Regions from separate parts of the Streptomyces sp. NPDC016562 genome, predicted to be linked through region 1. Evidence: riboswitches for the same ligand, from Rfam matches in the RefSeq annotation. Region 1 holds a riboswitch; the other holds the start of a gene.

Region 1 (5,364 bases):
CAGGTCGGCCTGCGTCTCGCGCAGCTTCTCGGCGACCCTGCCGCGGAACACGGCGTCGGTCTCGACCGCCGTGGCCATGGCGTTGCCCGCGAACTTGGCGCGCCGGGTGGGGGTGAAGCGGGCGTACTGGCGCAGCTGCGCCGGGAGGTCCGCGACCGTCAGCCCGCCGAAGGCGTCCGAGACGAGCGCGACGACCCGGCGCCGCACGCCTTCCGGCAGCGGGCGGTCGAGCGCCTCGGCGGCGTCGCCGGCCGCACCGGCCGGTTCAGCGCCGCTTGCTGGCTCCACAATCCGTCACCCCTACCGTGATCTACGTGCGGGCCGGGCTCCGTCAGGAGTCCGTGCCCGGCCTGTCCACCAGCTCGATCTGGTCCACCGCGTTGCACCAGCGGCAGCGGACCGACTCGATGGTCTCATTGACCACCTCGCGTTCCTCGACCTTCGGCTCCCCGGCCAGGTCCAGGTGGACGTACTCGACGACCTTCGACGAACGGGTGACGTCGAAACGCGTGAGGTTGCCGCACAGGGTGCAGCGCCACCGGGTGGTGTCGGTCGGAAGGGGAACCGTCATCAGGCCGCTCTCTCTTCTTCGTAGCTGATTCAATTAAAGCCGTCCGCGGGGCCCTCTGCGTGCGCCTGCGACCGCAGCTCGTAACCCTACGGCCTGGCACCGCCTCAGGTGGGTCCCGTTGCGTCATGCTCTGTCACATGATCGTAAGGTGGCGCGCCGTACGCGAGGCTGCCCGGGGAGCGGTGGTGACCCATGCGCTGATCGCCGGCTGCGGAGTGGTGTTCGTCCTGGGGCCGGCCTCGGGGCTGAACCCGTCCTACGGGACGGGCGAGGAGCTGCTGGCCGCCGGGGCCGCATACTTCCGGCGCTGGGGCGTGGTCCCGGCGGAGCTCTTCACGGGCACCCCGCGCGCCTGGCTGACGCCGCTGACCGCGCTGTTCGTCCACGGCAGCTGGCTGCACCTGCTCGGCAACATGCTCTTCCTGCACGTCTTCGGCGCGATGACGGAGGAGCGGATGGGACGCCCGGCGTTCCTCGTCTTCTACGTCTGCACGGGGTACGTGGCCCTGGCGGCCTACGCGGCGGCCAACGCGGGCTCCTCACAGACCCTCGTGGGGGCGTCCGGGGCCATCTCGGCCGTCCTGGGCGCCTTCCTCTACCTGCTGCCCCGGGCGCGGGTGACGAGCCTGTTCCCCTTCCTCTTCTTCCTGCCGCTGCGCTTCCCGGCGTGGCTCGTGCTGCTGTTCTGGTTCGCCCTCCAGGGGGTGGCCGCGCACCGGGCGGGCAGCGGGCCGGGAGTCGCCTACCTGGCCCACCTGGTGGGCTTCTCGCTGGGCTTCCTCTACGCGTGGGCGCGCTATCGGCGTACGACTAGAGTGATGAGACCAGCGACGGCCACCGAGGGAGACAGCCAGCCGTGATCACCGCGATCGTGCTCATCAAGACCAGCGTGGACCGCATCCCCGAGATCGCCGAGTCCATCGCCGCGCTGGACAGCGTCAGCGAGGTCTACTCCGTCACCGGTACGTACGACCTGATCGCCCTGGTCCGTGTGGCCCGCCACGAGAATCTGGCGGACATCATCCCCGGCCGCATCAGCAAGATCCCGGGCGTCGAGGCGACGGACACGCACGTGGCGTTCCGCACGTACTCCCAGCACGACCTGGAAGCGGCCTTCGCGATCGGCCTCGACGCGTAGCGCTGGCTTTGGCGGGTTGCCCTGCGGGCGGCTCGGTAACGTCCGGGCCGGCACCGGCGGCCTGGTCGGCGGGGTCGGTCCGTGGGGCCGCGCCGGGGTGTCTCCTCGGCTCGCGCCTGCGGGCCCGTCGCGGCTGTCAAGGGTGGTTGCGCGCTCGTCCTGCGGGGACACCCCGCCACGTCCCCACTCCCCCCCGCCCCGGCACCCGCTGCCGAAGCCGGGCCGTGGGGCGGGGACACGCAGGAGGGTCCCCGCAGGACGAGCGCGCAACCCGGGCCGCACAACTGGACCGAGGCCGCAGGCGCGAGCCGAGGAGACCCTCGTGCGGGGCGCCGCCCCACCCCTTCACCGCCGAACTGGCGGAGCGGCCCGGCGGAGCCAACCCGTCGAGCGACCCCGCAGGGGAGACGTCACACCGCCGGGACGCAGCGGCCCTCCTGGGTGCGGTACTGCCACTGGGCACCGTTCTCGACCAGTTCCCTGACCGCGCGGACGAAGCGGTCCACGTGCTCGTCCGGGGTGCCCGCGCCGAAGCTGACGCGGATGGCGTTGAGGGACCGCTCGCCGGGGGCCGCCTCGGGGGCCCCGCATTCGCCCTGGGCCTGCGGTTCGCTGCCCAGCAGGGTGCGGACCAGCGGGTGGGCGCAGAACAGGCCGTCGCGCACGCCGATCCCGTACTCGGCGGACAGGGCCGCGGCGAAGTGCGAGCTGTTCCAGCCGTCCACCACGAAGGAGATGACGCCGACCCGCGGCGCGTCGTCCCCGAAGAGGGACAGGACCCGCACGGCCGGGACCTGCGCCAGGCCTTCGCGGACCTTGGCGATGAGGTGCTGCTCGCGGGCCACGAGGCTCTCGAAGCCGGCCTCGGTCAGGGCCCGGCAGGCGGAGGCGATGGAGTAGACGCCGATCACGTTCGGGGAGCCGGCCTCGTGCCGGGCCGCCGTGGTGTGCCACTCGACGTCGACGCCGCCGTCCTCGCGCCGGGCCACCGTGCGGGAGGCGCCGCCGCCGGCCAGGTAGGGCTCGGCCTCCTGGAGCCAGTCCGCGCGGCCGGCGAGGACGCCCGAGCCGAAGGGGGCGTAGAGCTTGTGCCCGGAGAAGGCGACCCAGTCGACGTCCAGGTCCTGCACGGAGACCGGGTGGTGCGGGGCGAGTTGGGCGGCGTCCAGGACGATCCGCGCGCCGTGGGCGTGCGCGGCGGCGGCGAGTTCCTTCACGGGCCACAGCTCGCCGGTGACGTTGGACGCGCCGGTGACGCAGACCAGCGCCGGGCCGTAGCCCCCTTCGGCCGATGCCGTGCGGTCGGCCAGGGCACGCTCCAGGGTGGCGACCGCCTCGTCCGGGGTGCGGGGGGCGTTGAGGTAGGTGACCTCCGCGTCCGCCCACGGCAGGAGCGAGGCGTGGTGCTCGGTCTCGAAGACGAACACCTGGCAGCCGGCCGGGAGTACGGCGGCGAGCAGGTTCAGCGAGTCGGTCGTGGACCGGGTGAAGACCACCTGGTCGCAGGGGCGGCAGTCGAGGAACTCCGCGACCGTGACCCGGCTCTGCTCGAAGAGGTCGGTGGAGAGCTGCGAGAGGTACCCGGCGCCGCGGTGCACGCTGCCGTAGTACGGGGCGTACGCGGCCACGTCGTCCCAGACCCGCTGGAGCGCGGGGGCGCTGGCCGCGTAGTCGAGGGCCGCGTAGGTGACCTCGCCGCCGGTGACGAGCGGGACGGTGACGTCCCGGCCGAGGACCGCGAGGGGCTCGGCACAGGCGGGGTCGACGGGGGCGGCGGAACCGGCGGTGGCGGTGGCGGTGGCGTTCAGGGTTGCGGACATGGCGGTATCTCCCGGCAGGCAGGGCTGAATGGCTTCGGTGCGCCCGTACGCGGGTACGGCGCTGCGGCCGTCCGGGGTACGGGGAGGTCCTCGGAGCGCGGGGGTACGCGGAAGCGTCCCTGATCCGAGGGTGGAAGAAGGGGCGGAGCCGCCCTATCGCATTCGCTTGCTCACGGAAAAAGCTCCTCGAGAAGACCAGGACCCCTGGTGTCGAGGGATCCGCGCTTGCCGTAGGCCTTGCTGCCTACGACCTGGTCATCACCCGGGGCACCCCGCCACGGAAGGAGGGTTGCCGGACAGCAAGCCGGGGCCTAAACGCTGTCACTCGTGACCTGATCTGCATCCTGCCACACGATCCCCCGCGCGCAAGACCCCGGTCCGCATGGCGGACCGGGGCCGTGGCTGGAATCGGGGCCGCGGGGGCGACCCTAGGCGTTGCTGGCGGCCACCCAGCGCTCCAGCGCGGCCCGCGCCGCACCGGAGTCGATCGACTCCGCCGCACGGGTGATGCCCGCGGCGATCTGCTCCTCCAGCGTGCCGGTGCCGGGGTCCAGGGCCACCAGCGCCGCCGCCGCGTTGAGCAGCACCGCCTCGCGGACCGGCCCGGGCTCCCCCGCCAGCAGGCGGCGGGCGACGTCCGCGTTGTACGAGGGGTCGCCGCCGGCCAGGGCGGAGACGTCGACGAGCGGGATGCCGACGTCGCGCGGGTCGAAGGACCGCTCCACGACCTCGCCGTCGCGCACCCACCAGACGCGCGAGGTCGACGTCGTGGTCAGCTCGTCCAGGCCGTCGTCGCCGCGGAAGACCAGCGCGGAGGAGCCCCGCTCGGCGAGGACGCCCGCCACGATGGGGGCCATCCGGGGGTCGGCGACGCCCGTCGCCTGGGACCGTACCCGGGCCGGATTGGTCAGCGGGCCGAGGATGTTGAAGGTGGTGCGGATGCCCAGTTCCCTGCGCGCCCCCGCCACGTGCCGCAGCGCCGGGTGGAACTTCACCGCGAAGCAGAAGGTGATGCCGGCCTCCTCGGCCACCTCCACGACCCGCTGCGTGCTGAGGTTGAGGTTGACGCCGAGCTTTTCCAGGACGTCGGAGGAGCCGCTCGCGGAGGACGCGGCCCGGTTCCCGTGCTTGACCACCTTGGCGCCCGTACCGGCCACCACGACCGCCGACATCGTCGAGATGTTCACCGTCTTGGCCCCGTCGCCGCCCGTGCCGACGATGTCGACCGTCCGGCCCGGCACCTCGATCAGGTTGGCGTGGGCGTACATGGCGTGGACGAGGCCGTTGATCTCCGCGACGGTCTCCCCCTTTGCCCGCAGCGCGACCACGAAGCCGGCGATCTGGGCGTCGGTGGCCTCCCCGCGCATGATCCGGTCCATGGCCCAGGCGGTGTCCTCGGCGCGCAGGTCCTGACCGGTCAGCAGGGCGTCCAGCACGCCCGGCCACCCGCGGGCCGCCACGCTGTCGCCGCCTGCCGGGGTCACCAGGTTCATGGTCCGCTCCTGCTGCTAGTGGGCTGGTGGGCCGCTGCCGTGCCGCCGCCACGTCGAATGCGAAGGGCTTCAGCCTATCCAGCGCCGCAGGACGGCAAAGAGCCCCGTCCAGACACTGGACGGGGCTCTCACCGTGGCGACACCAGGACTGGCCGAAATCAGTCCCTCAAGCGGTGGTGCGGGGGATCAGTGGTGGCCGTGGCCGCTCTGGATCTCCTTGTACTCCTCCACCGTGGGCTTCGGAATCTGGTTGTTCTCCGCGTAGAAGCCCTTGCTGAGCTTCGCGCGCAGCTTCTCCGTGGCCTTCACCTTGCGCTCGACACCGTTCTCGTCGACCGTCGG
Region 2 (5,364 bases), on a different contig from region 1:
TCCTTGACCGAGCCGATCTTGGAGTTGACGATCAGGATGTACGGGTCGTCCAGGGACGCCTCCATACGCTCCATGTCGGTGGCGAAGTACGCCGAGATGTAGCCCTTGTCGAAGCGCATACCCTCGGTGAGCTCCAGCTCCAGACCGAAGGTCTGGGACTCCTCGACGGTGATGACGCCTTCCTTGCCGACCTTGTCCATGGCTTCGGCGATGAGCTCGCCGATCTGGGTGTCGGCGGCGGAGATGGAGGCCGTCGAAGCGATCTGCTCCTTGGTCTCGACATCCTTGGCCTGGGCGAGCAGGGCGGCGGAGACGGCCTCGACGGCCTTCTCGATACCACGCTTGAGGGCCATCGGGTTGGCGCCGGCGGCCACGTTGCGCAGGCCCTCGCGGACGAGTGCCTGGGCGAGCACGGTGGCGGTGGTCGTACCGTCGCCGGCGACGTCGTCCGTCTTCTTGGCGACTTCCTTGACCAGCTCGGCGCCGATCTTCTCGTACGGGTCCTCGAGCTCGATCTCCTTGGCGATGGAGACACCATCGTTGGTGATCGTGGGGGCGCCCCACTTCTTCTCAAGGACGACGTTGCGACCCTTGGGGCCAAGGGTGACCTTGACGGCGTCGGCGAGCTGGTTCATCCCACGCTCGAGACCGCGGCGGGCCTCCTCGTCGAACGCAATGATCTTGGCCATCTGAAGTGGTCCTCCCGGACAGCGGTGGATTGCTCCCGGACCGCGCCCGCGCCCGCGACGGACGGCCTGCGTGCCCGGCGGTTCCTTCCCGCCGGACCCTGCGGGCCTCACCGACCCGGTCCTCGTTTTAAGCACTCTCACCGGGAGAGTGCTAACGCCAATGATTAGCACTCGACCCCTCCGAGTGCAAGCGGCTTGGGCCAACACCCGGGTGTCGACCGCGCCGCACCCCCGTCAGCACCGGGCACGCGCACGAGGGGCCCCCATCCCGTGTCCAGGATGTGGGCCCCTCGTAGGTCTTTGGTCGTTCGTCTTGGTCGACCGCTTCAGGACTAGCCGAGCGCGAGCTTGACCATGTCCGCCTGCGGACCCTTCTGGCCCTGCGAGATCTCGAACTCGACCCGCTGACCCTCTTCAAGGGTGCGGTACCCGTCCATCTGGATGGCGCTGTAGTGGACGAACACATCCGCACCACCGTCGACCGCGATGAAGCCGTAGCCCTTCTCCGCGTTGAACCACTTGACGGTGCCCTGAGCCATGCCTAACTCCCCTATTACTGGCCCTTGCGCGGGAACGCACTTCGCGCTCCCGGGTCAGAACTTGCGCCGGAACGCGTCGACCGAGGCTGAATGTATCTGCGCGAGTGCTGTCTGCAACAGGTCAATCCGACGAGAATTCTGGGCACCGAGAAACATTGAAATAGAGTGAAAATCTGGCATCTTCCAGGGCAACTCGGGCCCGACATATCTCGCCAAAGCCCCATACCGCGCTTGCACATTGGCCCGATGTCGACCCTCACGCGGCCCGTTCATATGCGGCGGGCAAGAACCGCGGAGGGGACTTCCCCAACTCTACCGCGCCCAATCAAGCAGAATTGCCCCCTCCGCTTTTAGCGGAGGGGGCAATTCTGTTTTTTCGCGTCCCGTCGGATTCCGCGGAGGTCAGCAGCCGCCGGCCACGGCGGGGATGATCGAGACACCGGCGCCGTCCGGCGTCACCGCCTCCAGCCCGCCCTCGAACCGCACGTCGTCGTCGTTGACGTAGACGTTCACGAAGCGGCGCAGCTTGCCCTGGTCGTCCAGGACGCGCGCGGCGATGCCCGGGTGGTTCTTCTCCAGGGACTCGATGACCTCGGCGAGGGTCGCGCCCTCGGCCGGGACCTCGGCCTTGCCGCCGGTGTAGGTGCGCAGGATGGTGGGGATGCGGACGTTGACGCTCATGGCGCTACTGCCTTTCCGGTAGAGCAGGGGGTTGGTCAGGTCACGCCAGGCCGGCGGCGCGGAAGGCGTCCAGGCTCGGGCGGATGGTGGCGGTCTGCCCGCTGTCCGCGGCCACCGCCTCCAGGGTCTTGAGGCCGTCACCGGTGTTGAGGATGACGGTCGTCAGCTCCGGGTCGAGCTGCCCGTTCTCGATGAGCTTCTTCGTCACGCCGACGGTCACGCCGCCCGCGGTCTCGGCGAAGATGCCCTCGGTCTGGGCGAGGATCTTGATGGCCTCGACGACCTGCTCGTCGTTGACGTCCTCGACGAAACCGCCGGTGCGCCGCGCGATGTCCAGGACGTACGGGCCGTCCGCCGGGTTGCCGATGGCCAGCGACTTGGCGATGGTGTTCGGCTTCTGCGGGCGGACCACGTCGTGACCGGCCTTGAAGGCGGTCGACACCGGGGAGCAGCCCTCGGCCTGGGCGCCGAAGATCTTGTACGGCTTGTCCTCGACGAGGCCGAGCTTGATCAGCTCCTGCAGACCCTTGTCGATCTTCGTCAGCTGCGAGCCGGACGCGATCGGGATCACGATCTGGTCGGGCAGCCGCCAGCCGAGCTGCTCGCAGATCTCGTACGCCAGGGTCTTGGAGCCCTCGCCGTAGTACGGGCGCAGGTTGACGTTGACGAAGCCCCAGCCCTCGCCCAGCGGGTCGCCGATGAGCTCGGAGCAGAAGCGGTTGACGTCGTCGTAGTTACCCTCGATGCCGACCAGGTCGCCGCCGTAGACACCGGCCATGACGACCTTGCCCTGCTCCAGGTCGTGCGGGATGAACACGCAGGAGCGGAAGCCCGCCCGGGCGGCCGCGGCGCCGACGGCGCCGGCCAGGTTGCCCGTGGAGGAGCAGGACAGGGTGGTGAAGCCGAAGGCGCGGGCCGCCTCGACGGCGATGGCCACGACGCGGTCCTTGAAGGAGTGCGTCGGGTTGCCCGAGTCGTCCTTGACGTAGAGCTTGCCGGTGACGCCGAGCTCCTTGGCCAGGTTGGCCGCGTCCACGAGCTTGGTGAAGCCCGGGTTCAGGCTCGGCTTGGACGCCACGTCCGCGGGGACGGGCAGCAGCGGCGCGTACCGCCAGATGTTGTTCGGGCCGGCCTCGATCGCGGCGCGCAGGGCTTCGGGGTCACCGGTGGGAAGGTCGTAGGCGACTTCCAGCGGTCCGAAACACTCGACGCACGCGAAGATGGGGCCGAGTTCGAAGCGGGTACCGCACTCACGGCACGAGAGGCCGGTGGCAGGTCCGAGATCGACAGAGGTGGCGACAGTCTGTGCAGCCATGATGGCGAGGCCCTTTCTCCTCATCTTCCCCATGGCGCACTTCGCCATGAGACGGAATTGGCACCTTCCCTAGCCGGGGACCTCGCGGGGATGCGTGTGACGCATCACGAGAACCGACTGGAGGGTTGCCGGGGCTTCAACGGGCCGTGTCCCTCTGCCCCTCTGGATGAGCGGTATGGCACCGGCATACGCGCTCTGTGGCGCGCCGGTGCGTTTGTTCGCGGGGACCCCCGGCATGCGGTGGTCCTTCGCGTTGTTCAAGACTGTAACCGAAGGGCCGGGTGGTTGAGACAGCCGTCCGAACCGCGAGATGGATCACAAACCGGTCCATACAGGGGACGAAACAGGGAGTGCCGAGAGTGCTGGAAGAGGTGGAGCGCTGGCTGGCCGACCGCTCCTGGTCAGCCGCCGACCGACCGCTCGACCAGCTGCTCGACCGGAAACGGGCGACAGGCAGCACGGTCAGCGTCGTGCTGCCCGCGCTCGACGAGGAAGCCACCGTCGGCGCGATCGTCGAGACGATCCGGCGCGAGCTGATCGAGGGACCGCCCGTCCCCCTGGTGGACGAACTGCTGGTCGTCGACTCGGGCTCGCAGGACCGGACCGCGCAGGTCGCCGCGGACGCCGGAGCGCGGGTGGTGCACCGCGACGAGATCCTGCCGAGGATCCCGGCGCTGCACGGCAAGGGCGAGGTGCTGTGGCGCTCGCTGCTGGCCACCAGCGGTGACATCGTCTGCTTCGTCGACGCCGACCTGCGGGACTTCTCGGCCTCCTTCGTCTCGGGGATCGTCGGGCCGCTGCTCACCGAGCCGGACGTGCACTTCGTCAAGGCGATGTACGACCGCCCGCTGGGCGACGCCCCCGGCCAGGGCGGCAGGGTCACCGAGCTGGTGGCCCGTCCCCTGCTCAACCTCCACTGGCCGCAGCTGGCCGGTTTCGTCCAGCCGCTGGGCGGCGAGTACGCCGTACGCCGCTCCCTGCTGGAACGGCTGCCGTTCCCCGTCGGGTACGGAGTCGAGCTGGGCCTTCTGGTGGACGCGCTGCACACGGTCGGGCTGGACGCGCTGGCCCAGGTGGACGTGGGCGTACGCCTGCACCGCCATCAGGACGGACAGGCGCTGGGCCGGATGGCCGCGGCGATCTACCGCACGGCCCTGCTGCGGCTCTCGCGCGGGCACCTCGTACGGCCGGAGCTGACGCAGTTCGAGCGGGGGCCGGAGGGCTTCGTACCGCGGACGTACGCGGTGGACACCGAGGAGCGGCCGCCGATGCTGGAGGTCAAGGAGTACGCGCTGCGGCGCGTGGCGTGACGCAGCGGACGGTTTGAGCGGGCCCGGCCCGGGCTAGGTTCGCGACATGGCTGCATCCCATCAGGTACTCGTCGCCGCGAACCGCGGCCCCCTCTCGTACACCCTCGACACCGACGGCGGTCTCAGCGCCCGGCGCGGCGGGGGCGGCCTCGTCTCCGGGCTCTCGGCGGCCCTCGCGGAGCAGCCGCAGACGCTGTGGATCTGCGCGGCGCTGTCGGAGGCGGACCGGGAGGCGGTCCGCCGGGGGGTGGCCGAGCCGGGCGTCCGGATGCTGGACATCGATCCCACGGTGTACGACGACGCGTACAACGGGATCGCCAATTCGGTGCTGTGGTTCACCCACCACCACCTGTACGACATCCCGCGCGAGCCGGTCTTCGACGCGGCGTTCTGGCGCCGGTGGGAGTCGTACCGGTCCTACAACCGCGCCTTCGCCGAGGCGCTGGCCGAGGAGGCGGCGCCGGAGGCGTGCGTCCTGGTGCAGGACTACCACCTCGCGCTGGTCCCGGGGCAGCTGCGGGAGCTGCGGCCGGACCTGCGGATCGGGCACTTCACGCACACGCCGTGGGCGTCGCCGGAGTTCCTCCAGATGCTCCCCTCCGAGGTCCGCGTCGAGCTCGCGCGGGGGATGCTGGGCGCGGACGTGGCGGGCTTCCACACGCGGGCGTGGGCGAACGCGTTCGTGGAGGGCACCGGGGCGGGTACGGGCGCCGCGACGGCGCGCGTGGCGGTGTACCCGCTGGGCGTGGACGGCGACGAGCTGCGCGCGCTCGCGCACCGGCCGGAGGTCGACGCGAAGCTGGCGGAGCTGCGGGAGCAGGTCGGCGGCC

What was found. A riboswitch is a leader RNA that binds a small molecule or an ion and turns the genes downstream of it on or off. The one in region 1 is predicted to bind S-adenosylmethionine.
Region 2: linked by a shared signal. The riboswitch ahead of thrC (threonine synthase) and the one ahead of ACF059_RS25565 (aminotransferase class V-fold PLP-dependent enzyme) in region 1 are both predicted to bind S-adenosylmethionine.

Annotation. Positions count from the first base shown of each region.
Region 1 covers NZ_JBIBRZ010000007.1:11,127-16,490, reverse strand. Annotated here, with positions in the region: gene ACF059_RS25585 (NYN domain-containing protein) at 1-291, opposite strand, end outside; gene ACF059_RS25580 (hypothetical protein) at 332-571, opposite strand; gene ACF059_RS25575 (rhomboid family intramembrane serine protease) at 697-1,431, shown strand; gene ACF059_RS25570 (Lrp/AsnC family transcriptional regulator) at 1,428-1,709, shown strand; gene ACF059_RS25565 (aminotransferase class V-fold PLP-dependent enzyme) at 2,120-3,529, opposite strand; SAM riboswitch class IV at 3,746-3,862, opposite strand; gene trpD (anthranilate phosphoribosyltransferase) at 3,958-5,022, opposite strand; gene ACF059_RS25555 (cytochrome bc complex cytochrome b subunit) at 5,209-5,364, opposite strand, start outside.
Region 2 covers NZ_JBIBRZ010000006.1:410,642-416,005, forward strand. Annotated here, with positions in the region: gene groL (chaperonin GroEL) at 1-689, opposite strand, end outside; gene ACF059_RS25485 (cold-shock protein) at 1,022-1,228, opposite strand; gene ACF059_RS25490 (MoaD/ThiS family protein) at 1,631-1,909, opposite strand; gene thrC (threonine synthase) at 1,950-3,224, opposite strand; SAM riboswitch class I at 3,242-3,397, opposite strand; gene ACF059_RS25500 (glucosyl-3-phosphoglycerate synthase) at 3,584-4,534, shown strand; gene ACF059_RS25505 (trehalose-6-phosphate synthase) at 4,581-5,364, shown strand, end outside.